Linked DNA regions of Prochlorococcus marinus str. MIT 9312. The protein of the gene in region 1 binds, or shares a complex with, the protein of each later gene. Links are inferred from orthologs where the notes say so. Each region holds a gene or a part of one and is shown in the gene's direction. Other genes may lie near its edges. The genes, in order: carA and carB.

Region 1 (3,329 bases):
ATTACTAAAAATGACCTTTTTTTTAAAACAAAAATTATTTGGTCAAAAAGCTTCAGGCCTTCTAATACAAATAAAGAATTAGTTGGGTCAGGTTTTGATACTTCAAATTGAATTTCATTTTCACATTTTTCTTTAATAAATAAATGTCTTTTAACATTTCTAACGCTGAAATCTTAAATATTTTGTTGGAGGGAGGAAATCTTGATGAGTTAACTTCTAGTTTGTTAATGCAAAGATGGCTTAATGATGAAATATCTGATGTTCAAACAGGAGCTTTTTTGAGCGCTTTGAGAGCTAAGGGCTGCACAGGTGTTGAATTGTCTTCTATGGCCGAGGAACTCTTGAAAGTTTGCGAGTTGCCAGTAGCAAGACCAAATTTGTATATGGTAGATACTTGTGGAACTGGAGGTGATGGAGCTAATACATTTAATATTTCCACTGCGGTAGCATTTGTGGCTGCATCTTGTGGTGCAAAAATTGCTAAACATGGAAATAAAAGTGCAAGTGGAAAGGTTGGCTCTGCTGATGTTTTGTTGAATCTTGGCTTAAATTTAAATTGTTCATTAAAAAAAGTAATCTCAGCCGTTAATGAAATTGGAATAACTTTTTTGTTTGCACCTGTTTGGCATAAATCTTTAATTAAACTTGCTCCTTTAAGAAAAGCCCTTGGAATAAGGACTGTATTTAATCAACTTGGACCATTGGTAAATCCTTTAAGACCTAATGCGCAAGTATTAGGTGTTGCTTCTGAAGATCTTTTAGAGCCTATGGGAAGTGCGCTATTGAAAATGGGAATGAATAGAGTGATAGTAGTTCATGGCTCTGGCGGCCTTGATGAAGCATCACTTCAAGGAGACAATAAATTAGTATTTGTAGAGAAAGGAAAATTACGATTTTCAAAAATAAATATCTTAGATTTTAATCATGAAAATATTCCAAACGACAAGCTTGTTGTTTCTGGCAGTGACTCTAATGAGGAAATATTAAAGTCTGTTTTAAATGGTTCTGGACAAAAATCGCATAAAGATGTTGTTGCCTTGAATGCTGCATTAGTTTTATGGGCAGCAGGAATTGAGGATGATTTACATAAAGGTTTTAATAAAGCTTTATTTTCAATTAATCAAGGAAATCCTTGGGAGAAATTTTTACTCTTAAAAACTTATTTATCCTCAGATGATTTAATTTCACCTTAATGATTAATTCCTATAAGAAAAATGCAAAATTAGTTTTAAGTAATGGATTGATATTTCCTGGATTTTCTTTTGGATATTCGGGAACTGCTGTTGGCGAAATAGTATTTAATACTGGAATGACTGGGTATCAGGAGGTTATTACTGATCCAAGTTATTACGGACAAATATTAACATTCACTTATCCAGAAGTTGGAAATACTGGTATTAATACTGAAGATTCAGAATCAAGTATTTGTGTTAAAGGAATAATTGTTAGAAATTATTCAACAAATAATAGTAATTGGAGATCCCTGAAGAATTTTAATGAATGGTTAGTTGAAAAAAAAATTATTGGTCTTTATGGAATTGATACACGAGCTCTTGTTAAAATTTTAAGATCTAATGGTTCGATGAATGCGGTTCTTACCTCTGAAGAAAGAACTTTAGACAATTGCTTAGAAATAATAAATGAAACGCCAAAAATGGAGGGCTTGAATTTATCAAAAGAAGTTTCTACAAAGCAACAATATTTATGGCGGAATCCTACAGGAACAGATTTTGATGTTAGAAAAAGATATTCTGAAAATACTAATAAACTAAAAGTAGTAGCAATTGATTTTGGAATAAAAAAATCAATTTTAAATAGACTAGTTTCTCATGGTTGTGAAATTTTAGTTTTACCTTCAAGTTCTTCATTGAAAGATGTTATATCAAATAAGCCGGATGGTATATTCTTCTCAAATGGTCCAGGAGATCCTTCTTCTGTTACTGAAGGTATAGATTTAGCAAGATCACTTATTGAATATGGTGAAATACCTATGTTTGGAATTTGCCTTGGCCATCAAATATTTGGAATAGCCCTAGGAGGTTCTACTTATAAACTACCTTTTGGACATCGTGGTCTAAATCATCCTTGTGGAATCAATAATCAAATTGAGATAACAAGTCAGAATCATGGTTTTGCTCTTGACCCTAATTCTCTCTCAAAGGACATAGTCAAAATCACTCACTATAACCTTAACGATAATACTGTTGCAGGATTGGAAGTTAATAATAAGCCAATTTTTAGTGTTCAGTATCATCCAGAAGCAGGACCTGGTCCACATGACTCTGATTATTTATTTAAAAAATTTGTTTCTCTAATGTTAGAAAGATGTTGACATATTGTTTTCTTTTGATTTGATTATTACATTTGATACATTAATTTTTTGGAGGAATTAGGTCATAGAAGATTTCCAAAAGCTAACTGTTTCTTTAAGAGGAAACCTCGATGTAAAAGCAAATATTATTGTTTTTACTTTTAAAGGGCAACTTGATGCCTTCTCAGAAAAACAATTTAAGACTTTTGTAACTAATAATTTAAAAAATGAGCTTCCATTCGTTATTGATCTTACAAAAATTGATTTTGTAGATTCTTCGGGTCTTGGAGCTCTTGTTCAGACTGCTAAAGAATGTAAAAAGTTGAAGTTAGGTTTCTCGGTTGTTGGTAATTCAAGAGTTGCTCAAACAATTAAACTCGTGCGTTTAGGCGATTTTCTTAATTTAAAAGCGAGTCTTGAAGATGCATTAATTTACTTAAAAAATTGAATTATTGGATTCAAAACTTGGCTCCATATGGAGCTCCTGATGAAATAGGTGTTATTCAACTTGCTTGGCTTGGGGATTCAGTATGGGAACTTCATCAAAGACTAAGACATATACATTTCCCTTTGAAATCAAAAGAACTTCATTTATCAGTAGTCAACGAGGTAAAAGCAGAATCTCAATCAAAATCTTTAAGTCAAATTGAACATTTGTTGAATGAAAATGAAATGGATTTAATTAGACGTGCTAGAAATAAAACAAAGAAATACCCAAAGTCTTCAAACCCTACCATTTATTCCCGAGCAACTGGATTTGAAACCCTGATCGGTTGGCTATTTCTAAAAGACCCTCAAAGATTGTCAGCTCTTTTTGAGCACCTTGAAATCAAAATGAATTGAATTAATGAAAAACTTACCAAAAAATAATTATTCAAGAAAAAATAGAAAACAGGACAAAAATAATTCTGATTCTAATTTCTACTCAAAAAACACAAATTCATCAAAAAAACATAATAGATTTCCCATCCATTCTTCTAAAAATCAAGGGGTTAACAATTTAGATGAAAGTTATAAA
Region 2 (4,163 bases), 120 kb from region 1 along the record:
TTATACGCATTTGGTATGCTATATCCAAATCTACAAGCAAGATCTATAGCTTTTTCATCTGCAAATATAGCATCTTGAAGTTTTTTTTCAGAATTATTTTTTATATATAATCTATAACCTGCAAAACTTGATAAACCAAGAGCAAGTAATAAAAGTAGCCCATCTTGTACCCACAACTCCCCTATCGCTCCTCCAAGCCCAATAGCAAGAGCTGCCATTTCCCAACCATCTCTGGGAATTGTGTCATTTTGGATCTTGCCTACTTCGTGCCAAAATAATAGATTTCTGTGGTCAATTGCAAAGTTATCCCATTCATCTAAATCAATTTGGATTTCTACTTCGTCACGACCAATTTCCTCAAGCGTTATTAAAGGTGGATCTATAGCTGCAGCAGCTTCAACAAATACCCAATTTTCATTCTCTGGAGGTAACAAACTTTTAAGTCGCTGAAGTTCGCTCATAAAAAATTATTTTCTTTCAATACTATAGAAACAAATGTTGCTTTTCAAGTAACTTCATTAAAATCTGATGATTTATAAGTAGCATGAAATAAATGAAGGTTTTAAATTATGCCTCAAAGAGGTGATCTTAAAAAAATTCTTATTTTAGGTTCAGGTCCGATTGTTATAGGACAAGCATGCGAATTTGATTACTCTGGCACTCAAGCTTGCAAAGCTTTAAGAAAAGCTGGTTATGAAATTATATTGATAAATTCAAATCCGGCATCGATTATGACTGATCCTGAGGTTGCAAGTAAAACATATATTGAACCATTGACTCCTGAAATCATTTCACAGATAATTTTAAGAGAAAAACCTGATGCTATTCTTCCCACTATGGGAGGTCAAACTGCTTTGAATCTAGCGGTTAAATTATCAGAGTCAGATTTTTTAAAAAAAAATAATGTTGAATTAATTGGTGCTGATTTAAAAGCTATTAATAAAGCTGAAGATAGAAAATTGTTTAAAGAGTCGATGGAAAAGATAAATGTAAATGTTTGCCCATCTGGTATAGCTTCTAACCTGGCTGAAGCTAAAGAAGTACAAAAAAAAATTAATTCCTATCCTCTTATAATAAGGCCGGCATTTACTTTGGGTGGTGTAGGAGGTGGAATTGCTTTTAATCTTGAAGAATTTATTGAATTGTGTACAACTGGATTAGAGGAAAGTCCAAGGGATCAAATATTAATTGAAAAATCACTTATTGGATGGAAGGAGTTTGAATTAGAAGTAATGAGAGATACAGCAGATAACGTAGTAATAGTTTGCAGTATTGAGAATTTAGACCCAATGGGTGTCCACACTGGAGATTCCATTACTGTAGCTCCCGCACAGACTTTAACAGATAAGGAGTACCAGAGATTGAGGGACATGTCATTAAAAATTATTAGAGAGGTAGGAGTTGAAACTGGAGGGAGTAATATTCAATTTGCAATAAATCCATCTAATGGAGAAGTAATTGTAATAGAAATGAATCCTCGTGTGAGTAGATCCTCTGCATTGGCAAGTAAAGCAACTGGATTTCCCATAGCCAAAATTGCGGCTTTATTATCGGTTGGCTATACACTTGATGAGATTATTAACGACATTACAAAAAAAACACCTGCATGTTTTGAACCATCAATTGATTATGTAGTTACTAAAATCCCTAGATTTGCATTTGAAAAGTTTAAAGGCTCTTCAAATACCTTAACCACTTCAATGAAATCCGTAGGTGAGTCAATGGCAATCGGGCGTTCTTTTGAAGAATCTTTTCAGAAAGCATTAAGGTCCTTAGAAGTAGGTATTTTTGGATGGGAATGTGATTCACTAGATGAATTTAAGAACGAGAATCACATAAATAATAGTTTAAGAACACCTACGTCTGAAAGAATTCTCATAGTTAAAAAAGCTATGCAGATAGGCAAAACCAATTCTTATATTCAAGAAGTTACTAATTTAGATTCTTGGTTTATTGAGAAATTACGTAATATATTTAATTTTGAAAATGAATTTTTGAAAGAAAAAGGACTTATTGATCTAGATAGAGATTTGATGCTAAATGCTAAACAATTAGGCTTTTCAGATCAACAGATAGCAAAGTTAACTAAGTCTGACTTTTTTGAAGTGAGAAAATATAGAAAAGATCTAAATATTATACCTATTTATAAAACAGTCGATACTTGTTCAGCAGAGTTCTCATCTTCGACTCCCTATCATTATTCAACTTACGAAGAATCCTTTATTAATTTAAATTCTGAAATTTTTGATAGCGAGATTTCAGATAATAATAAGTCAAAGAAAATTATGATTCTTGGAGGAGGTCCAAACAGAATTGGTCAAGGAATAGAATTCGATTACTGTTGTTGTCATGCTTCATATCAAGCTTCAACAAGTGGTTACAAAACAATAATGGTTAATAGTAACCCAGAAACTGTATCAACAGATTATGATACTAGCGATATTTTATATTTTGAGCCTGTAACTTTGGAGGATGTTCTCAACATAATAGAAGCTGAAAATCCTTATGGTTTGATAGTTCAATTTGGAGGTCAAACTCCATTGAAATTATCATTACCTTTATTTGAATGGCTTAAAACTGATGAGGGTTTAAAAACTGGTACAAAAATTCTTGGAACGTCTCCAATATCTATCGACATAGCAGAAGATAGAGAAGAATTTACAAATATACTTGAAGAATTAAGTATTAGGCAACCTTTAAACGGCATAGCTCGTAATCAAGATGAAGCACAAAAGGTAGCCAAAAATATTGGATTTCCTTTGGTCGTAAGGCCTTCTTATGTTTTAGGAGGCAGGGCAATGGAAATTGTTAAAGATGAGAATGAATTATCTAGATACATTTCTGAAGCAGTTAAGGTATCACCTGATCATCCAATCCTTCTCGATCAATATTTGAATAATGCTATTGAGATAGACGTTGATGCTTTATGTGATTCAGAAGGTTCAGTTGTAATTGCTGGTTTGATGGAACATGTTGAACCTGCAGGAATTCATTCGGGAGATTCAGCTTGTTGTTTACCATCAATTTCTCTTTCGGAATCAACTATAGATAATGTAAAGACTTGGACTAAATTAATTGCACAAAAACTAAATGTTGTTGGTTTGATTAATTTACAATTTGCAGTGACAAATTTAAATAATAAAGAAAACAAATTATTTATTCTTGAGGCTAATCCGAGAGCTTCCAGAACAGTTCCATTCGTTTCCAAGGCCATAGGTAAACCAGTTGCAAAATTAGCGACCCAGTTAATGCAAGGTTTAACATTAGAAGATATTAATTTTACTAAAGAATTTTCTCCAAAATTTCAGGCAGTAAAAGAAGCTGTTTTACCTTTTAAAAGATTTCCTGGATCTGATACACTTCTAGGTCCTGAAATGCGATCTACTGGGGAAGTAATGGGTTTAGCTAAGGATTTCGGAATTGCTTATGCTAAGTCGGAATTGGCAGCAGGAAATGGTGTTCCTTCTGAAGGAGTTGCTTTTTTGTCTACTAATGATTTAGATAAAAAAAATCTTGAAGAAATTGCCAGAGAATTGTTGATTTTAGGATTTAAATTGATTGCAACAAAAGGTACAGCTGCATACTTGGTAGATTTAGGCATTAATGTTGAAAAAGTGCTAAAAGTCCATGAAGGAAGACCAAATATAGAGGACCTAATTCGTTCTGGACTTGTTCAATTAATAATTAATACTCCAATAGGATCACAGGCTCTTCATGACGACGCATATTTAAGGCGTGCTGCTTTAGAATATAATATTCCTACTTTTACAACCATCCCTGGAGCGAAGGCAGCCATTAAAGCAATCAAAGCCTTGCAAAGTAATAAAATCAATACTTACTCTCTACAAGAAATACATGAAGATTAAAACTTTACTCTAAGTCTTTTAGTTTTTCTCTTAATTGATTCACCAAGGAGTTTCGACTAATTGAAAGTAATTTCAAAGTATCTTCATGCATTTTAAGTTGTGTTTCTGCTATTTGTAATCCTTTTATAGATTCTTTTATGTCATTAGAAAGATCATTTATCAAATACTTCTTACCTTCAAAGGTTAAAACTGGGTTGGCAGAATCATTTGTATTTTCACTCATGGATTTAACTTTATTAATAAATAAAATAGGATCATAACTTTTTAATCAATTGTTTTTCACATAATTCTTTATAA

What was found.
Region 2: the proteins of carA (region 1) and carB are in contact, whole or in part, in a solved structure (PDB 1KEE), measured with the Escherichia coli proteins. The link is inferred for Prochlorococcus marinus str. MIT 9312 from one-to-one orthologs.

What each region holds. Positions count from the first base shown.
Region 1 is NC_007577.1:783,114-786,442, forward strand. The notes cover bases 263-3,262. They hold carA (glutamine-hydrolyzing carbamoyl-phosphate synthase small subunit), read left to right. Parts: upstream 263-1,192; coding sequence 1,193-2,332; downstream 2,333-3,262. Other genes in these bases: trpD (anthranilate phosphoribosyltransferase), read left to right, coding at 263-1,193; PMT9312_RS09450 (STAS domain-containing protein), read left to right, coding at 2,397-2,759; PMT9312_RS04355 (ribonuclease III domain-containing protein), read left to right, coding at 2,756-3,154; rlmB (23S rRNA (guanosine(2251)-2'-O)-methyltransferase RlmB), read left to right, coding at 3,159-3,262. Also shown: PMT9312_RS04335 (DUF3288 family protein), read left to right, coding at 1-111; more of trpD, read left to right, coding at 144-262; more of rlmB, read left to right, coding at 3,263-3,329. UniProt on the Escherichia coli protein: Small subunit of the glutamine-dependent carbamoyl phosphate synthetase (CPSase).
Region 2 is NC_007577.1:908,128-912,290, reverse strand. The notes cover bases 233-4,066. They hold carB (carbamoyl-phosphate synthase large subunit), read left to right. Parts: upstream 233-569; coding sequence 570-3,866; downstream 3,867-4,066. Other genes in these bases: PMT9312_RS04985 (DUF6447 family protein), read right to left, coding at 3,871-4,066; PMT9312_RS04995 (DUF3318 domain-containing protein), read right to left, coding at 233-461. In the rest of the region: more of PMT9312_RS04995, read right to left, coding at 1-232; more of PMT9312_RS04985, read right to left, coding at 4,067-4,089; PMT9312_RS04980 (ABC transporter ATP-binding protein), read right to left, coding at 4,121-4,163. UniProt on the Escherichia coli protein: Large subunit of the glutamine-dependent carbamoyl phosphate synthetase (CPSase).